3 regions of the Oribacterium sp. FC2011 genome follow, and region 2 is predicted to be linked to each of the others. Evidence: predicted binding sites of a transcription regulator. Region 2 holds the regulator's gene; each other region holds the start of a gene.

Region 1 (7,111 bases), on a different contig from region 2:
TTCAATATATTTGAGAATATTTAGAAATATTAATACATATATACGAATATACGTAAATATACACATATATTAAAATATATTTAGGCATATATTGAAATGTAATGATATCTTTATAAATACATGAATATATATTTGAATTTAAAATAAGAACATATGTAAATATACGTATATATATTTTATGTAAAGAGATATATTAAAATATACAAATTAGAAAATTTGTTAAAGGATGGGAATATAGAAATATATACATATATACGTAAAAAGGATAATTTGTCTTTAAGGTAAATAAATAGGAATATACTAATATATTTTTATTGATTTGCTTTGAGATGTATATAATATAGATATAGTTCACTTGTTAATAACTGAATAAATACAAATATATATAAATATATGAATTTAATAATACTTGAAAAAGCGCGGGTATTTTATATAATTAGTTTAAACGCATTGTGAGCTATAATACTTGCAATTATTTCAGGATCTACACCGTTGATATATTATAAATATATACATATATATCAAATAAATGCTGGATTATTTGGACTTAAATAAAATCAAATATATATAAATATATGTAAATATATTAAAATGCAGTGTTCCATTGGCAAGTTATATAATGCATATAATGAAATATATACAAATATATATAAATATTTCAATAGATATTAAAATATCAGAATATTTTTAATACAAATATATAGAAATATATGTATTAAATTAATGTATATAAATATATTGATAGATATTTATAAAAATACTCAAATATATAAAAATATATCTATTAAATAAGAATATACGTATATACTAATAAATATATAGATATATACGCAGATATATATGAATATATCTATTTAATCATTCGTCAGATTGAGTATTTTGAAATATATTGGAATATATGAGAATATATCTGAATATATTAATATATATCTATAGTAAACAGGTATAAAAAACAGTTGATTATTAGAAGATATAATGTCAAAGTCGGATCCGGTAATGAAAGCTATATATTATGGTAAAGATTATGAATCATTGGCCAGTATATAATTAAACAGGAGACCATCAAATATATCGGTGATTAAGAAATAACTCTATATCATTTATATGTCTAGAATCTTATGTAACTTAAGCATTCATCAGAGGACTGATTTTATAGTACGCGTTTAATTCTTTTAATTATGAGAAGGATTATACAAATATATATTTTTATGGAATATATGTAAATATATAAGAATATATACATATATTTATAATATAATCAAATAATCTTACTCTTAAGACTGTTAAGTAATAGTATTTCTAATAATATAAATTCTCACATTATTTATAAAATTACATGCAAATATAGTATATATGATTTCTTTAGGTGAAAGAGTAGTTGAGGAGTAGATATAGAATCCTGTCAATTCTGAACGAAAAATCATTACGAATACTATCCAAAATGTTCAAATATTCTTCTTGAGGAGCTTTAAAACAGCTCATGTTTCACGTTTACCTAAAATGACGAATTTAAATTTGACGTATTAAGCTGCAGAAAGCTATTATCTGAGAAATCCCCTTCCATATTTAATAAAAACAGTAATATAAGTTGGAAGGAGAGAGACACAGAATATGGAAGCATTTAAAGATAACGACAGGCTCATAATAGTTCTTGGTGACGAGACATACAGAAGTTTTGAGTACAAGGGCAGGAAAGCTCTGGCCATTGAAAAGCCATGTAAAGAGCTTGAAAGTATAGTCTCTGAAACAACACAAATAGGAGCTGTGAAGTCTTTGTCGGCACCTGAACGAATAAAAGTAGAAAGAAAAGAAAAGGAAGAAGTAAAGGTCGCTTTCGAAAAGGATATAGAGACAGCATCTGTTGCGGAGGTCGGTAACTTTCTTTTTAAACTTAGAAAGGATCCAAAAGTTCAAAAAATCATAGAAAGAAGATATGGGCATGTATCAATGGATTTTGTGATCCATTGTAAGGGCGAAAGAGAGCTTAAGGAGCTAGCTTATGACCTTCTGTGAATCAAAAATGGTTGCGGTTTCTCGCAGCCATTTTTTTATATATGATCTGGACATGTTTTCAGTTCAGCAAAGAAGGCCAATATGTAACAATTTATTGTTAATTGTTTATCAATTTGTACATTTAACATATTGTACCTCTGAACACAAAGGTCTAAAATTATATATGCATTGTTAAATAATTAACACAAAGGAGGCACATTTATTATGATGGGCAGGTTAAGAGCAATGCGCGAACCACTCAAGTACGTTCAGGGGCGAGACGCATTAAACAAGTTTTACGATGAGATGGGTTACATGGGCAAGCGTTGGCTGTTTGTATGTTCAAATAGCGGTTATAAGGCTTGTCACGACAAGATTGAGAAGAGTTTTGAAGGTCACGATGACTACAGACGTTATGAGATCTTCGGCGGAATCTCAAGCAATGGTGAGATCAAGAAGATGCAGGAGATAGTAAAAAACGACAACATTGACGTTGTTGTTGCTATCGGCGGAGGAAGCGCTGTAGATACAGCTAAGGCTACAGCATATTATGAGGGCAAGCATATTGTAATTGTTCCTACAGTTGCCGCAACAGATGCACCTTGTACAGGGCTGTCAGTTATTTATAACGATGACCACAGCTTTGACAAGTATCTTTTCTATCCAACAAACCCTGATGCGGTAATGGTCGACTGTAATGTAATAGCAAACGCACCGGTACATTTCCTTATATCTGGAATGGGTGATGCTCTCGGAACATATTTCGAGGGAAGGGCTTCAATTCGTACAGAATCAGCAAGTCTTGAAGGAACCGGAATCACAAGAGCCGGTCAGGCACTTGCAAAGCTCTGCTACGAGACACTCCGTCAGTATGGAAAGCAGGCTATTGAGGCTTGTAAGCTTCATGTAGTAACTCCTGCTCTTGAGAATATTATAGAGGCTAACGTCTACCTTTCAGGTGTTGGTGCTGATAATGTTAACTGTGCAGCTGCACATTCCTTCTATAACGGTGTTACCGCAGTAGGATGCAAGCATGCAGATCATGGTGATTGCGTAGCTCTCGGCACACTGGTACAGCTTGTACTTGAAGGTGCTACTAAGGAAGAGTTTGACGATGTTCAAAGCTTCTGCCTTGAAGTCGGTCTTCCTGTAACACTTGAGCAGATTGGAATTACATCTGAAGATCAGGTTAGGATTATTGCTGAAAATGCCTGTGTTCCTGGCGAAACTATCCATAATCTTGCAGGAGATGTTCAGCCTTGTGAGCTTTACGATGCAATCATGCAGGCAGATGCTATGGGTAGAATAGCTCTTGGCAAGTGATTTATTTTTAATAAATAGTTATAAATTCAAAGAGGTTGAGAGGGATTAACAATCCATTCTCAGCCTCTATTTTCTTATCTGAGTTTTCTCTTTTCATAATTACATAGAAAGCAAATATAAGTTATTAAATGAGGTAAAAGATATGGAAAGAGATTATATACAGATGCTTGAATCGATACCTGATAATCTGAGTCTTGGCGTTCTGCATGTTCATTCCTTGTTTTCAATTAAGGATTCAACTCAATCTGTGGAAAATATAGTAAGGCGAGCAAAGGAATTAGAATGCCCTGCTATAGCATTATCAGATTTTGGCAATATGTTCGGGATGTATGAGTTTTACGATACATGTAAAAAATATGGCATTAAGCCAATACTATCGGTTGAAGCTTTTGTTAAATACGCAAAAGACATTCGAAGGCTTGTTATCATGGCCAAGAATGAAGACGGATTAAAGGCAATGTTTAGAGCAATTACAGCCTCAAACAGAAATATAATGACAGTAGGGAAAACAGAATATCCTCTAATGGATAAAGGCATCTTAACAGAACATTTTGGAAGTAATTCTCTAGGACATGGAAATGTCATAGTGACTTCATCCGGAATAGAAGGAGTCCTTGCAAAAACATTACTTGATGAATCGATATCTGCAAATGAAAAGCATATGGCTTTAAAAAGAGAATCCGATTGGTATCAAGATACCTTTGGAGTCGGCAATTTTTTCATTGAGCTTCAATATCATGGAGATGAAACTGAAAAGAAAGTCATGCCTGAACTGGCAAGGTGTTCTGAAGAATGGGATATCCCTCTTGTAATTTCTAACGAGCCATACATGACTAGCAATACTTCTGATGACGCAGTGGCAAGAGCTATTGTGCTGTCTCAGAAAAATAAGAAATGGAAAGATCTGACGGATACAGACAGAGAATTCTATATCAAGACTGACAAACAGCTTGTAAAAAGACTTGCTGAGATAATTCCTACGGAAAGTATTATTAAAGGCTACGGTGGTATACAAGAAATCGAGATAAAGTGCGAATGTACACTTACAAACGAGAAACATTACCCAGCTGTAACGGTTCCGGATGGATATACAAAAAAGACTTATGTTGAAGATCTTGTAAAAGAGGGAATCAATAAAAGATATGGAAAGGACCATGAAGCTTTATTTGATGAAAGAGCTAAAAACGAGCTTTCAGTCATAAATAAGCTAGACGTAAATGATTACTTCCTTATCGTTCAGGACATTTGCGACTATGGAAGACTGGTTGCAAAGCTAAATCTTGATGATGAAGAAGAGAAGGCTATAGCAAGAACTTTCGACAAAAAGGTGATTTCTGAAAAGGTAAAAGGTAGAGTCGGGGAAGGTGTAGGTCCAGGCAGAGGATCAGCCGGTGGCAGCATAGTTTCGTATGCGTTACATATCACGGATATAGACCCTGTGGCAAACGGACTATATTTTTCAAGATTCTTATCGTCTGAACGAACATCAATGCCTGATATAGACATTGATATAGAGACTAAGGCAAGACCATTTGTAATCGAGTATGTAAAACACAAATATGGAGAGGACTGCGTAGCCGGCATTATGACACTAGGAAAGTTCCAGGGAAGGTCAGCTATTAATGCCGCCGGAAAAGCACTTGCATACAGAAAAGGACTTAAATCAACGGAGTACGATTCATTATGCAGTTTAATCTCTGAAAAAGCGGAGGAACTATCCGGACAAGACCATCTTGATTTCACGATGGACTATAACGGGAAGGGTACTCTCGAACATGAGCTTCTGGAGATTTTCAGCGGGCAGGAAGATGCAGACTTTATTATACATGGAGCAAGACTTATTCAGGGCTCTATAAGTGCTAAAAGTCAGCACGCTGCGGGAATCATTATAACGGATGGAACAAATCTGACGGATATAGTCCCGCTCGTTTGGAATGAATCTTCCGGAATGATGAATATACAGTGTGATAAGAATGAGGCAGAAAAACTCGGACTATTAAAGATAGACCTGTTAGGACTCAACACCTTAACCATAATCACACGTACGGAACGGATGATTGAAAAGACTCATGGATTAAAAGTGTGTCTTTCGGATATTCCTTTTGACAAGAGTGTAATGTCGAGTATTTTCCAGAAAGGAAATACAGATACAGTATTCCAGATGGAATCCAATGGAATGAAGAGTCTTAACAAACGATTTAAGCCGAGAAACCTTAAGGATATTGCTCAGGAGAACGCCATGTTCAGACCGGGTCCAATGCAGTTTATCGATTCTGTAATCGAAACGAGAAACGGTAAAAAGCCTGAGTATCTATGCCCTGAACTTGAAAAGATTCTCAAGGAAACTTACGGTGCAATAGTTTATCAGGAACAGATCATGAGGATCGCAAAAGAACTTGCCGGTTTTTCAGAGACTCGTGCTGATGGTTTCAGACAGGCCATGAGTAAAAAAATAAAAGCGAAACTCGAAGGAATGAGACAGGCTTTTATTTACGGAGACGAGGAGGCCCCCGGATGCATCGCAAACGGAATAGAAGAAGAAACAACAAAAAAGATATTTGAGCAGATGCTTGAATTTGCTAAGTACGCCTTCAATAAGTCTCATGCAGTTTCGTATGGGGTTTTAGCATACCAGACAGCATGGTTAAAATGGAATTATCCTGTTGAATGGATGTGTGCGAACCTAAACAGCGTGCCTACAGAAAGGTGGGTTAGATACTTTAAGGACCTTAAAGAACGTAATGTAAGAATCCTAAGACCAGACATCAATAAGTCGGGGATGGGATTTCTGATGGAAGGATCCGACATACGCTATGGTTTGTCCGGTATCAAGAATATTGGAGAAGGTGTACGGTATATCATTAAGGAAAGAGAAGATAATGGAGATTATTCCTCATTCCAGGATTTTATATTTCGTACAAAGCCGGATAAAACAGTACTTGAGATGCTGATAAATAGCGGCGCATTCGATAGTTTCTGTAATAACAGAAAGGCCCTTCTGACTCTTGTGCCAACAGTATTATCGTTGGTGAAGAAACTGAAGAAAGCTGAGACAGATCTGGTTGTTGCATTAGAAAGTGGTAATGTCATAAAGACAGAGAGCTGTATGGAGTCACTTAAATCTGTAAAAGGCGAAATGATGGAGCTTGAGATTAATGAAAACATACTTGAAAACATTGAAGAACGTTTCAATATTGAAAGGGACCTGTTGTGTGATTACATAAGTGGGCATCCACTTGATGCTTATATCATTCCGAAAGGGTTATCTACCATTATTAAGACGGGTTCAGTCAAAAGCTGGGATTCAGTCAAGGTGGCCGGTATGATATCAGACCTTAAAGTTACGAAAAGAAGGTCAGACGGCGCCGAAATGGCAAGTTTCAACCTTTCAGACAAGACCGGAACCGTAAAGGTATGGTGTTATGCCAAAGAGTATTCCAAGTTCAAAACTCTGATAAAAGAAAACGCTGCGGCGGAAGTGGAACTCCAAATAAGACCGGATAATGGTAGGCAGAAACTTGTCATAACAACAATGAATGCTTTGTCACAGGCAAAAGATATCATCTGCATACGTATTAACAACATTGCAGAATGGTACTTCGAGAAACAGGATGCCATAAAGCCATATATAAGTAAAAATGGCAACCCCTGTATCATCATTGATGCAACATTCAACGAGAAAAGGAAATATGAACATCCTATAAATCCATGCATTGTAAATTCAAAAAACTTTAATGCGGAAATAGTGAAAAATTAGCATATCTAAGAGACTGGCAGAAAAAAGCTGGTCTCTTTT
Region 2 (7,111 bases):
TTCTTGAGATGGATTCCGGAAAGGGGTTTGCGGATATTGTTTTTATCCCTTCACCTAAATATCCGGATAAACCAGCAATGGTCATAGAACTAAAGTACAATAAGGATATAGAAACAGCCTTGGATCAGATTAAGCGACAGAATTATCCTGACAGATTAACGCATTACAAAGGTAATATTTTACTTGTGGGGATAAATTATGATAAAGACACTTCAAATCATAGTCAAAATTACAAACATCATTCATGCGTTATAGAAACAGCATAGATATTAGATTTCTAATCAGATAGGTGTTCTGCAATATTGCAGGGCACCTTTTATGAACAAGAGACATAACAATTGCATATAACATTAACCTTGAAATATATGAGGTTTATTTATATAATTTTTTTGTCTGTGCTGAAAGCACAGAGCCGGGAGGTGCAGTTATGTCATTAAAACGGATACTTGCCGTTTTGGCACTAGTTTTAATAGTCATATTGCTTGTGATGCTTTTGTTTTTTGCCTTTACGGGTGCGAAAAAAGAGTATATCCTGGCGGTTCTGTTTTGTCTGATCGTGATACCAACGGTTATATATATTTTCATCTGGTTCACGGGTCTGACTAAAAAATAATATTTTTGATGCTTCGGTCACGAATCTCTCACAGCGGTTCAACCGCCCGGTCTTCGGATGCGAGTCTTTTACTTTTGCTGCTTAGTAAGTAAGAAATTAAGAAGAATTCGTGCAAGAGATCGGTATGTGTCAAAAAGGTGAGAAGCATCAGTAGTGTCCATATGGATACTATCCCTTTAGGAGGATTTTTATGGTTCGAGCAATCGTAGGTGCAAACTGGGGAGACGAAGGAAAAGGCAAGATTACTGACATGCTTGCAGAGTCTTCTGACATCGTTGTACGTTTTCAGGGCGGTGCAAATGCAGGTCATACCATCATTAACAACTATGGCCGTTTTTCTCTTCACCTTCTTCCAAGCGGTGTGTTCTATGATCACACAACTTCAGTACTTGGTAATGGCGTGGCATTAGACATTACAAAGTTCGTTTCCGAGCTTAAGTCAATAGTTGACGCAGGAGTTCCCACACCTAAGATACTTGTTTCTGATCGCGCACAGGTTATGATGCCCTATCATGTACTTTTTGACAGCCTTGAAGAGGCAAGACTTGCAGGAAAGAGCTACGGTTCCACAAAGTCCGGCATCGCTCCTTTCTTCTCTGACAAGTTTGCAAAGATCGGTCTTCAGGTAAATGAGCTTTTCGATGAAGAGGTTCTCACTGACAGACTTCATAAGGTTGTTGAGATGAAGAATGCTACACTCCGTGAGCTTTATCATGCACCTGAGCTTGTATATGAGGATCTTCTTGCAGAGATGCACAAGCAGAGAGACCTCATCGCACCTTATGTAACAGATACTTCAAAGTTCCTGAGAGAGGCTCTTAAGGCAGGTAAGACTGTTCTTCTGGAGGGTCAACTTGGAACCATGAAGGATCCGGATCACGGTATCTATCCGATGGTTACTTCAAGCTCAACACTTGCAGCTTACGGTGCAGTTGGTGCAGGTATTCCTCCATATGAGATTAAAGATATAATTGCTGTTACAAAGGCTTATTCTTCAGCGGTAGGTGCAGGTGACTTCGTTTCCGAGCTTTTCGGAGATGAGGCAGAGGAGCTTCGTAAGAGAGGCGGAGACAAGGGCGAGTACGGTGCAACTACAGGCCGTCCAAGAAGAGTAGGCTGGTATGATGCAGTTGCTTCAAAGTACGGCTGTCAGCTCCAGAGCGCAACCGAGGCTGTCCTTACTGTACTTGATGTACTTGGCTATCTTAAGGAGCTTAAGGTTTGTACAGGTTATGAGATAGACGGAAAGGTGACTACAGATTTCCCTGTAACACCGCTCCTTCATAAGGCAAAGCCTGTTTATGAAACGCTTCCGGGATGGAACTGTGATATCCGCGGTATCACTGATTATGAGGATCTTCCTAAGGAGTGCAAGGACTATATCGATTTCATCGAGAAGCAGATTGAAACACCGATCACCATGGTTTCCAACGGTCCTGAAAGACACGCAATACTTAAGAGAACACCGAAGATCTAAAACAGAGAAAGCTTCCTGGTGGATATATTTATAGTATGATAATACGAGACTGATCGGATATGATGTCCGATCAGTCTTTTTATATCTGCCCGGGATTATAATTGTGAGAGTCATAAGGCTTTGTGCGGATCAAAAGAATTCGTATGGTTTCTATGGCTTGTTAAGAATTCTACAACTTCTTTTTGACATAATATTAACAAAAATGTATAATATTTTTCAAAGGGTCTAAAGGGAAATAGGTGATTATTACTTGTTCGAAAGACCACATTGACAATAAAAATCTTTAAGTAATTATTGAGGGTTATTATGGCTAAAAAAGATATTTCACAGGCAGTCATCCAGAGACTTCCGAGGTATTATCGTTATCTTGAGGATCTTATGGATCAGGGCATTGAGCGTATTTCTTCAAGTGAGCTCAGTAAGCGTATGAAGCTCACTGCTTCTCAGATCAGACAGGATCTGAACAACTTTGGAGGTTTCGGACAGCAGGGTTATGGATATAACATCAAGAATCTCCATGATGAGATAGCCAAGATTTTAAACATTGACAATGAACATGAAATGATCATTGTCGGTGCCGGACATCTCGGACAGGCTCTTGCCAACTATACAAATTTCCGTAAGAGAGGATTTATCGTTAAGGCCATTTTCGATAAGGATCCAAGCATTATCGGCAATATGGTAGGAGAGATTCAGATCCAGTCCATGGACAAGCTTGAAAGTGTCATCAGAGAGAATGATATAAAAATGGCTGCAGTTTGTATCCCTAAGGGCCCGGCGATAAAAGTAGTTGAGCAGCTTATAGATGCAGGAATTGTGGGAATATGGAATTTTGCCCATGTAGACCTTGATGTTCCTGATAATATTGTTATTGAGAATGTTCATCTTTCAGAGTCACTTATGAGACTCAGCTATCGTATGGGCGAGGCTCTTGAAGATTAAACGATTGATAGGATTCAGTTATGATCATAGGAATCGGAACTGATCTTATCGAGATCAGTCGTATAAAAAATACAAGAAGAAACAAAACTGTAGAACGTATTTTTTCCGAAGACGAGCGTCGGCAGGCATCTGACAAAGATTCGATGCTTGCCGGCGATTTTGCATGTAAGGAATGTATAGTCAAGTGCTTCGGTACAGGGTTTACTGCGGGAATCAGGCCTTCTGAGATTGAAATCCTAAGGGATGAAAAAGGAAAACCCTATGCTGTTCTACACGGTAATGCACAAAAGAAATTCGAAGAGCTTGGCGGAAAAACCATACATTTATCTATAACCGACACAAAAGATCTGGTGTCGGCATTTGCAGTAATGGAAGGGTGAGACATCCTGTATAGTATATTCATATCTTTCATTTACACTAAACAATTTTGTTGAAGTCATGACCCTTTTGGGTCAGAATCATTGACTGCCAAAGTACGAATCTGCTGGATTTAAGTACGTGGTATGGGTCAAAAAGGAGAGACCATGCAGATAGTGACAGATGCTTCAAAGTTTTATGCCTATATTCCGAAAAGACTTGAGGACAGTCACAAAGGCACCTATGGGAAAGTTCTTATAGTTGCAGGAAGCAAAGGGATGAGCGGAGCAGCCTATCTTTCGGCTTTGGCTGCTTACCGGACCGGAGCCGGACTTGTCAAGTTTCTCACACATAAGGATAATCGTCTGATCCTTCAGACACTGCTGCCGGAAGCCATTTTCGAAGGCTATGATGAGGAAACGGATCTTCAGGAAATATCTGAGAGGAATGCAGTCTGGGCGGATGTTATGGTGCTGGGACCCGGTATGGGAACGACCGATCTCAGCAAAGATATGGTGGAAGAGATATTAAACGCTGTGTCTGATAAATGGGGTGACAAGGCAGAAGAAAAGCATCCGCTTCTTATAATAGATGCAGATGGCCTCAACATCATAAGTTCAATGCCTCATCTCAAAGATAAATTGAAGTCCGTGGCGGAAGAAATCCCGGTGGTTATCACCCCGCATCCCATGGAGATGAGCCGGTTGGCAGAGTGTGAAATATCGGAAGTGGTTAAAAACCCGGAATACTATGCAGAGACTGTTTCCGGAGAGTTTGGTCTGATAACAGTCATGAAAGGTTCACAAACCTTGATATGTGATGCACAACATGAAGCCATGTTTAAAAATACAAAAGAAAGTCCTGCTCTCAGTAAAGGCGGCTCCGGAGATGTTCTGAGCGGCACCATTGCAGGCTTATACGCCTTGATGAGACCATCTGTATCTCTTGAGATAGCTCTAAATCCGATGGAAATCGCATACAGAGCCGCAGTTGCCGCAGTACTCATCCATGCCGAAGCCGGAAGAGAAGCCGCACTTACTTTTGGAGTCAACGGAGTCCTTGCCCGGGATACCGCAGATAAACTCGGAACTGTATTGGACAGAATAAGAATAGAGTAACATTGTAGGGGGTAAGACAGACCCATATTTCCAAAATAGGATTACGAGTCAATGTTAAGTCCGATTATCCATGACTCATATCCCTCTTGATTCTATTTGTATTTTACGTTATAGTACTAGAGTTTGATTTATAAAAAGTCCGCTTCGGGAGTGAAATATACTCCGGAGACCGAGAATTTAGTTATTTATGATATGAGGAGAAAGATATGTCAGGACATTCAAAATTTTCTAATATTAGAGCAAAGAAAGAAAAGAATGATGCTGCTAAGGGCAAAATTTTCACTATGATCGGCCATGAGATTGCGCTTGCTGTTAAAGCCGGCGGTCCTGACCCTTCCAACAACTCTAAGCTTGCAGCTGTTATCGCAAAGGCTAAGGCAAATAACATGCCTAACGATACTATCAATAATGGTATCAAGAAGGCTGCCGGATCCATGGAGGCAGATAACTTTGAAGAGCTTCAGTACGAGGGCTATGGTCCTAACGGTGTTGCTCTTATCGTAAAGGTACTTACAGATAACAAGAACCGTGCAGCTGCAGATATTCGTTCCGCTTTCACAAAGGGAAAAGGATCTCTTGCAACACAGGGCGCAGTTTCCTTCATGTTTGATGAGAAGGGACAGATCATCCTTGATAAGGAAGCTATGGATGATCTTGATAAGGATTTTGATACTCTTATGGATATGGCTATCGAAGCTGGTGCTGAAGATATCCAGGATGAGGAAGATTCTTATGTAATATACACAGATCCTGCAGATTTTGATGAGGTTCGTGCCAATATCGAGAAGCAGGGTATCCCTATGGCTGAGGCTGATGTAGTTATGGTTCCTCAGAACTACGTATCAGTAACTGACCCTGAGGCAGTGAAGGGACTTCGCAGAACTCTTGATCTTCTTGATGCATCTGAGGATGTTCAGAATGTTTACACCAACTGGGAAGAGGAGAACGACGACAGCGTTCAGTAATCATCTATAAAAATATATCCCCGCGCATCGGGTTATTCCGATGTGCGGGGATTTTTTAGTTCTCAGTCAGAATTCCACCGGGTGGAATTCTACCCGGTGGAATTCTATTGAAGTTTATGCAGTTCAGTGCTCCGTCATATTATTAGGTTCAACGGTAACGGACCAGTTCTGGTGGTAGATTACGAATCCGGGGGCAGCATTAGGCACCTTCTTGAGATTCTTCCTAATGGTATAGTCTACTTCGACCTTCTGGTCGTTACGGTGAGAAGAGTAGTAGGCTGCCAGTCCTGCGGCTTCGATGAACAGTCTGTCGGGAATCTCCTCCATGTTCTGTCCGCCGGTTTTTACGATAACATGGGAGCCGGCAACATTTTTTGCATGGAACCAGAGGTCTCCGCCGTCACCTATTTTGAAAGTGACATCTTCGTTCTGGTAATTGTTCTTACCCACAAATATCTCATAGCCGTCTTCAGAAACAAAGTGATAGGGTTTTGATTTGCGCTGAAGCTTGGCTTTTTCTTTTCCCTGAACCTTATGGATGAAACCATAATCGCTCATTTCTCTTCTGATATCCTGAAGATCCTCTTCACTTTCAGCAATATCAAGGGAAGTCTGTATTGACTCCAGATGTTCAAGCTCAAGCCTGGTTTCTCTGAGCTGAACGGTGACATTTTCCTTTGTGCGCTTAAGCTTGTCGTACTTTTCAAGGTAATGCTTTGCGTTCTCGGACGCTGTAAGATCCTTTTTGAGAGGTATTGTGATCTCTTCATTTGTATAGAAATTCTCACAGGTCAGATGATCCTCGCAGCCCGCCAGGGAATAGCCATAAGTGTGAAGAAGCTCTCCGTATACACGGAATTTATCCATTCCCTCAGTATCTTTAAGCTGCTTTTCCTGGATATTAAGCTTCTTTGAGGTACGTTCCATAAGAGTATTAACCACTTTTCTGAGATCAGTGGACCTCTGGCGCATACGCGAACTCTTATCCTTTTCACTGTAGAACTGAGTGATGACTTCGCTCATAGATGAGAAGTGACGCACTTCGTACTTGGTATCCTCCGCATATATGGAAAGATTGAAAGCCGAAAAGTCTGAGGGTACTCCGTCTTTGTAAATGATCACAGGATCCGGTTTGGAAAGAGAAACGGTTTCCCTGATTATGCTATAAAATGCATTGTAAAGTCTTTCCAATGCATCAGGATCCAGACAATTGGCTGAAAGATCCGGATCCACACGGCTCACGTGACAGATCTCTGAAGCAGTAAGAGGACTTAGACCTGTTATGCCATGGAACAGAGCCTTGAAGGCGGGCTCCGGAGTGTTCTTTATAAGAGCTGCAAATGTTTCCTTATCAAGTTCCAAGGGATTCTTTTTATCTCCTGAATCCGGTATGAAATATGGTCTGTTAGGCAATACTTCCCTGACAGAGGATTGTGAAACGGAAATACGTTTTACGGAATCAATGATTGTCCGGTCCTCTCTGAAGAGTATGAGATTTGAATATTTCCCCATCAATTCAACGGACAGGTAACGTTTTCCTAAATCCCCCATTTCGTCCAGATGTTCAATCTCAAAAATGATAACTCTTTCAAGCCCGTCTTTATCCAGAGTCTGGTCGGGCTGGATAACATTAAGGATG
Region 3 (7,111 bases), on a different contig from region 2:
ACGATGCAATAGCTGCTGCAAAGAAGATCAAGGCTACCGTTAAGGATGTCAAGATTTATATCAATGCTGACGAATCAGCTGCTTACTTCACCATCGATGGCGAAGGCAGAGACGATTACAAGATCAATCTGTAATTGATCAGGTGTGACACCCACTACTATATATTATTCAGGCCGTCACATTTTGTGACGGCCTTTTCTTTTAAAAAATCCCGTCACTCCTATAATGGAGTGACGGGATTTTTGCACGCAATATATTTCAGAATTAAGACGCAGTCTTTATGCAGCATCTGCCTTGTTGTTTCTGTCAGATACATACACAACAATATCATCCACCTTCTGTCCAACGAGCTCAGCAAACAAGAAGAGGTTTTCTATACTGGGAAGAGTATCGCCCCTAAACCAGTTATATATAGATGTTGTTGATATATTCATCTCCTTACATATGTCGGAGACTGAAAAACTACTACTCTTTACAGCCAACCGCAGCAACTCGCCTGTGGCTTCCTGATCAATGTAACTCATATGTCACCTCACTCTGTTACTAATACCCGAACTTTTATTACCAAAGATTTTATCATATGTATCTGTTAAACGCAAAGCATCCTAATGATGTTTTCCTTAAGGTTTTAAGACAATTAATGCCGTCACATATCCATCTGAGCCACAATGATCCTTGCCGAAATGAAATACGATACTGTCAACATGATATCTGTAATCTTTTTCTCATCACTGATCGCAACATTATCCGCTCCGAAGTACCCTATGATCTCTTCACCTTTTTTCAAAGGAACCTGAACCGAATTCCTGATGTTTCTTGTCTTCAAAAAGTCATATAATATCGCATCCGCATTTTTGACAGAACTTATATCTTCACAGAAATATTTACCACGTTTAAAAGCTTTGATCCTTTCAAAAATGTCTTTGTCGACCTTCTGTGATACTCCCAGATTCGGCCTTACCCCGTCAGCGCACCATTCATATCTCTCACTGAAGGTATTCTTGCTATGATCAGCCAGCATAAGGTAGATATGATCAGCAGCCACGTGATCCCCCAGCTCCTCCAATACCTTTCTTATGGCAAGATCATCATCCTTTTCTTCATTGAAAATTTCAGCGGTTCTCACCACGACAGCATTGGACTTATCGGATTCTGCCACATCCATCAGGTTAAATACTTCTTTACGGCTTGCATCATGATTCAGAAGCATGACCACACAGAAGCCAGTATTTGACACAGGCATGATGACTGTTTCCATCCAGCACCCTCCGATGGCATCGTATCTTATATCTCTCTTTGTGAGACCCAAAACCGAAACTTCATATATATCCGCTATAAGTTGAGGATCCGCTTGCAGAAATACCTCCTTATAGCTCTTACCAAGCATTTCTTCGGGTTTACGTTTCACAAATTTGCAATATGCCCTGTTTACAAACATGAATATGAAATCTTCTGCCTTCGTTCCGTCACCGTTAAACCGTACATTAACATAATAGGACGGAAGAGAGATGTCCTCATAAACATTAAATATCTCCGTAAGATCTCCAAGCCGCGTATCCTTTTTTGAATTAATGTGGTCTTCCCTGTGGTTATTGTCAACTGTTACAGCATATTTACGCTTGATCTCGATATCATGCTGCCTTGCAACAACCATATACTCAAGGAGAATCGATATCATTTCCAGAAAGCTTCCCACATCTATCTGCAGGGATAATGAATAGTTATCTATCACCAGAACCCCCGCTAATCTGGTATTATCATAAAGCGGCACTTCGATAAACCGGCTGATATCATTTTCCTTTAAAAACTTATATTTTCCGGCATTATAGTCCTTTATATCTTCAATATTTCCGATGATAAAAGCAGAATGTCTATTATAAGCCTCCGACAACATCCCGATATAGTTATCGAAAGTTACAGAACCTCTCTTTTCCTTTAAAGAGAAAACATTATCTCTGCGCCACTCATAAGTGTTGTTTATATTCTTTTCGCCCATTTCAAGTAGAGCAATCCTGTCGGCAGTCAGAATCTCACCCATTTTTCTGATGGCATCATTTATGGCAGTACCCGGTTCTTCGCACCTGCTCAAAATCTCAACAACTTTATAGCCGGATTTTTGAGTAAGTATTCTCTTCTCATCTGTCAATGACATCCATGGAAACTGACAATACATGTCCGCTGTAGGAACTCACTACGGGAGCAAAGCTTATCTTGATATTTCGGTTCTTCTGCAGGATGATCATGCCCTCTGTTCTGTTATTCTTGATGGCTTTGCAGGCAAGCTTTCTCAATTTATCAAGATTCATGGATATCTCAGTTCCCAAGGTGAGATTTGACAGATTTTTCGAAGAACTTTCCTTTTTATCTATATCCCTTACATAAGCTTCGTTTTTGTAAAGTGTGGAAAATTGTTTTCCATCAAAGAAAAACAAAGCTTTAGGGTACTTTGATATAACGTCCGTAAGGCCGGCTTTCTGATAAAAGCCGTAGGTATCAAGACTTTCAAACAATAAGCCTTTTTCCTTCATATGTTCCAATGAAACATCAAGTTCTTCTGTTTCTATATGAAAATTTCCCTGTATCCTTTCACAACCTATATTCTTAAGGAAATCATTCTGCTCCCCGGTTTCAATACCTTCAGCCGAAGTATGTATACCCAAAGCTTTGACCATTTTTATGGTCATTTTTAAGATCTCACGGGCTCTGTCATTCAAATCTTTGAGAAAAGCAAAATTGATCTTTATTCCGTCAAAATTAAAATCCTTCAATGCACTTAAAGCGGAATATCCTGCACCGAAATCATCCATCCAGACTTCAAAGCCGGCATCATGTAATCTGTCTATAGCTCCGCTTACAAGTTCCCTGTCTCTCATGAGGACAGTTTCGGATATATCTATAGAAATGAGATTTCTGCTGATACCATGAGAATCACAGACTGATGAAATGATAGATACCGGATCGCATACTTCAAAATCTGTTTTTGAAATATTTACACCCACAGTAACAACAGGCTGACCGTTATCCAGCCTTTGCTGAAGCATATCTGCTACTTTTCCTATAATGTACATATCGAGGCGATATGCAAGTCCGTTTTCTTCCAGCACAGGCAAAAATTCCAATGGTGTAAGTATGCCATATTCCGGATCATGCCACCTTGCAAAGGCTTCAAATGCGCACACTCTGCCAGTAAGACTTCTTACCACAGGCTGATAGTAGGGTTCTATCCAGCCCTCCGCCAAAGCCTGATCAAAAGTATGAAGAATGTATTCTCTGTTAAGTTGTTTTCCGATTATGCTGTCATCATACCAGGCGTAATCTGAAACATCTATTCCTACGAGGGTATCCGCTGCAATCCTTGCCTTATCGCACACTTCATTCATAGTCATTTCCGGAAGATAATTAATGATACCCATACGAACCGTAAGAGTTCTTCCGTTATTGGCAGAATGCAGCTCTCCTATCAATTGGTTCAGCAATATCTCTATGCCTTCCGATTCTGCATATACAAAAAAATGATCAGAGCCAAACCTTGCACAATTCTGAGTAGGAAAATGCTTTTTTAGAATATTGGAAAATACCAGCAGGAAATTATCAGCTTCTTCCAATCCGTACCTGGAGCTGAAATTTTCCATTCCGTTAAAATCAAATGCGATAACCACCGGTTTTTTATTATCTGTATAAAGTTTGTTACAACCGGCCTTTGCTGATTTCATGAAATACTCACGGTTTAAAAGACCCGTAAGCTGGTCAACGGTAGATTCAAATGTAGATACAAAAACATAAAACAGTGGACCTTCTGCAGGATCTTCATACAGTTTTGCTATATCCTCTATTTCAAGTATCTTTCCGGTTTTTGTCATTATCCTATAATGAACTTTATCGAAATGTTCTTCGGAATTGTCTATCTGTATCTTGATACTTGTCTCAATTCTTTCGTAGTCTTCAGGATATACCATTCCCTTAAAGGATCCACCTGTCAATTCCTGGAATTCTTCATTACTCTCACATTCAAACAGATCAAGTATAGCCTGATTGGCATAAAGTATCTGTTCTTCATCCCAATCGGCCTTATAGATGAAAAATCCGCCCGGCATGGCTTTAAGACCATTCAGAATATAATCCTTACTATAATCTGCATTTGTAAAATCATTAACTTTTGTACTCATATGGATCTCCGACTGTATCAATGCTTATTTCATATGAACAGCAAAACATTTTTGCCGTCCAAATTTTTCGATATTACATGCCATATATGTAAATTATGCCGTATATCTTTTTTTCGACTAAAATCACAAAAATATGAGATAATCCTTATGGATTCCACACTCAAAAGCATGATCTAACAAAAAAGCTTCCTGACTCATTTAAGTCAGAAAGCTTTTGATAATCTTTATGAATCTGAGATGTTTATATCTTCAGGTATTATTTTTTCTTTTCGGCATTTTTCTTATCCTGGGACTCAGCAACCTGAACACTGCTCTTTACTTCAGCCTGCTTTTCATTTTTTAAAGCCTTTGCAGCAAACTTTGCGTCCTTACGGGCTACATACTGTAAAAGGTTTATACACTGATTTGAATAGCCCCACTCATTATCATACCATGCAATAAGTTTTACGAAAGTATCATCAAGCATGATTCCTGCTTTAACATCAAAAATACATGTCTGGAAGTTACCTCTAAGGTCAGATGAAACAATTTCATCAGTATTGTATTCAATGATATCCTTCATCTCATGACGAGAAGCATGCTCAATAGCTTCGCATATTTCTTCGTAATTTGTCTTTGTTTTAAGCTGAGCAGTGAGATCAACAACAGAAACATCATTTGTTGGAACTCTAAAGCTAAGTCCTGTCATTTTTCCTTTAAGTTCAGGAATTACCATACCTACTGCCTTAGCTGCACCTGTGGAAGAAGGAATAATGTTATTAAAAACAGAACGTCCTGTTCTCCAGTCACGACCGCCGTTAGAGTCAACCGGCTTCTGCTTTGATGTTGATGCATGGATAGTTGACATAAGTGCCTTCTCAATTCCAAACTTCTCATTAAGAACCTTGGCAAGAGGAGCAAGACAGTTTGTAGTACATGATGCGTTCGAAATAATCCTCATAGAAGGATCGTAGCTTTCATTATTTACACCGAAAACAAAAGTTGGGAAATCCGGATCTTTTCCCGGTGCTGTAAGGATAACCTTTTTGGCACCTCCCTTAAAATGCTTTTCACAATCCTCAAGACGGAGGAACTTACCTGTTGACTCAATAATGTATTCTGCACCGGTTGAAGCCCAATCGATATTAGCCGGATCATCCTCTGAAAATACATGAATTTTCTTCCCATTTATCACAAGCTCATTATCTGTATATCTTACACGACCTCTGAATCGACCAAATACAGAATCGTACTCCATCTGATAAGCCATACGTGAAATGTCAGCATTCCTCAGGTTGATAGCGCAAACCTCAATATCATTATCACGCTCCTCAAGGATTCTAAGGATAACTCTTGCAATACGACCAAAACCATTGATACCAACTCTAATCAACATAATTACACCTCTCTCTTTTTTTGTAAAAAATAACCTAGGCGTATATTAGCACTGTTTAATTTACATGAAAACAAATGATATTTTTCAGACATTTATGATTATTTATTGTCAATTTGCAAAACAGCTTCCACAAAAGATTGTGCATATTCAACAAAGCCTGATTTTTAGCCATTTTTTGGCAAATGTTGTATACAATTTTTACATTGATAAAAAATTAATTATTGTTTTTTGTATCCAAAGAAGTGCAATTTAACAATATAAAAGACACAAATCCACGATTATAATCAACGTGAATTTGTGTCTATAAGAATCAAAAACATATTTTTATGCAGTAAGTATCTTTCTGGTATATTCATTTATGTATGGCTGCATAATTGATTTTTTAACTCAAATATTAACAGTACTCTCTTGAAACTTATTAATATCCTCCGCAAAAGTTTCGGCAACTTCATCACAGATACCTTCCACTCCGCTATAAACCCTTATTCCAAGTTCAGAAAGAGAAATCAATGCATCTTCATCTAATTCTTTGCAAATCATTGCATTTACTCCAATTCTTCGCAGAATTCCGGCAAGCGCACAATGTCCCCTGCCATCAGTTTTCACTAGAGAAGAATCAATGATAGCATTTTTCTCAATATTATAAATTTTGAAATAACTAATATTATTAAAGCTTTTTATAACATCTTTATCTTCAGGATCATAAGTAATTGCAAGTATCATTTTAAAGTCCTTTTCTATAGTTAATTAAATTGTCTATTTTAACGGAAAACGTTATGATTATAGATAATTTTTTAACATAAAACAAGGCAAAATATGCATTTTTTTAAATAAGAAAAAAGTTCCCCTCCTTAATCAAAGGAGGAGAACACGCCAACATTGATTACTTGTGAACTTTGTGCCCATCAGATTATCTACTATTAATATTCCCATCACCTATATAATAATGCAAAACAAAAATTTTTGCAATACCGCAATTAATAAAAATAATATTTTTGTTTTATAGGACATAGTATTTAATTATTGCCATATTTCTGTAATATAAAAAATATTTCTACTTATTTCAGAAATATTCCAATAATCCAGAAAATACTATCTGAATAATATAGCATGAGGTACATATCAAATCAGAGTCGCCATGGATCGATTTCATCGGTAATAACAGTAAAAGATAGCTAAAAAAAAGATCACCATCTGGTGATCTCTGATACTTGCGGGAGAAGGATTTGAACCAACGACCTTCGGGTTATGAGCCCGACGAGCTACCAGACTGCTCCATCCCGCGATATTAATATTTGTTATTTTCAATTCTGTTAAAGAATCCTTTGAATTCTACTGAACCAAATCATGAACAGAATTAATGGGGCCTACAGGGCTCGAACCTGTGACCCCCTGCTTGTAAGGCAGATGCTCTCCCAGCTGAGCTAAGACCCCATTCAGTTGAAAATAACAACTGTGAAACTCATATCGAGTTTCAAATGGATGGGGGTGGATTCGAACCACCGAAGTCACTGACAACAGATTTACAGTCTGCCCCCTTTGGCCACTCGGGAACCCATCCATAAAATAT

The links. Region 2 encodes Rex, which represses fermentation and respiration genes when NADH is low (regulators of the CRP and FNR family bind a similar motif). Its sites were predicted from a motif close to ATTGTTAANTANTTAACAAT; they were not measured.
Region 1: a site for Rex is predicted at 2,181-2,200, ahead of T357_RS0111810 (glycerol dehydrogenase). Genes of this name have one in related genera too.
Region 3: a site for Rex is predicted at 5,744-5,763, ahead of gap (type I glyceraldehyde-3-phosphate dehydrogenase). Genes of this name have one in related genera too.

What each region holds. Positions count from the first base shown of each region.
Region 1 covers NZ_JNJM01000013.1:86,869-93,979, forward strand. The annotation lists gene T357_RS0111805 (hypothetical protein) at 1,612-2,013, shown strand; gene T357_RS0111810 (glycerol dehydrogenase) at 2,221-3,315, shown strand; gene T357_RS0111815 (DNA polymerase III subunit alpha) at 3,458-7,072, shown strand.
Region 2 covers NZ_JNJM01000001.1:25,850-32,960, reverse strand. The annotation lists gene T357_RS0100150 (AAA family ATPase) at 1-266, shown strand, start outside; gene T357_RS0100140 (adenylosuccinate synthase) at 804-2,090, shown strand; gene T357_RS0100135 (redox-sensing transcriptional repressor Rex) at 2,397-3,032, shown strand; gene acpS (holo-ACP synthase) at 3,053-3,412, shown strand; gene T357_RS0100125 (NAD(P)H-hydrate dehydratase) at 3,557-4,507, shown strand; gene T357_RS0100120 (YebC/PmpR family DNA-binding transcriptional regulator) at 4,714-5,472, shown strand; gene T357_RS0100115 (Rqc2 family fibronectin-binding protein) at 5,596-7,111, opposite strand, start outside.
Region 3 covers NZ_JNJM01000035.1:11,800-18,910, forward strand. The annotation lists gene T357_RS0117245 (DUF6465 family protein) at 1-134, shown strand, start outside; gene T357_RS0117250 (helix-turn-helix domain-containing protein) at 279-524, opposite strand; gene T357_RS0117255 (PAS domain-containing protein) at 647-2,146, opposite strand; gene T357_RS0117260 (sensor domain-containing phosphodiesterase) at 2,136-4,166, opposite strand; gene gap (type I glyceraldehyde-3-phosphate dehydrogenase) at 4,423-5,541, opposite strand; gene T357_RS19580 (NifB/NifX family molybdenum-iron cluster-binding protein) at 5,929-6,264, opposite strand; tRNA gene T357_RS0117275 (tRNA-Met) at 6,753-6,826, opposite strand; tRNA gene T357_RS0117280 (tRNA-Val) at 6,903-6,975, opposite strand; tRNA gene T357_RS0117285 (tRNA-Tyr) at 7,021-7,102, opposite strand.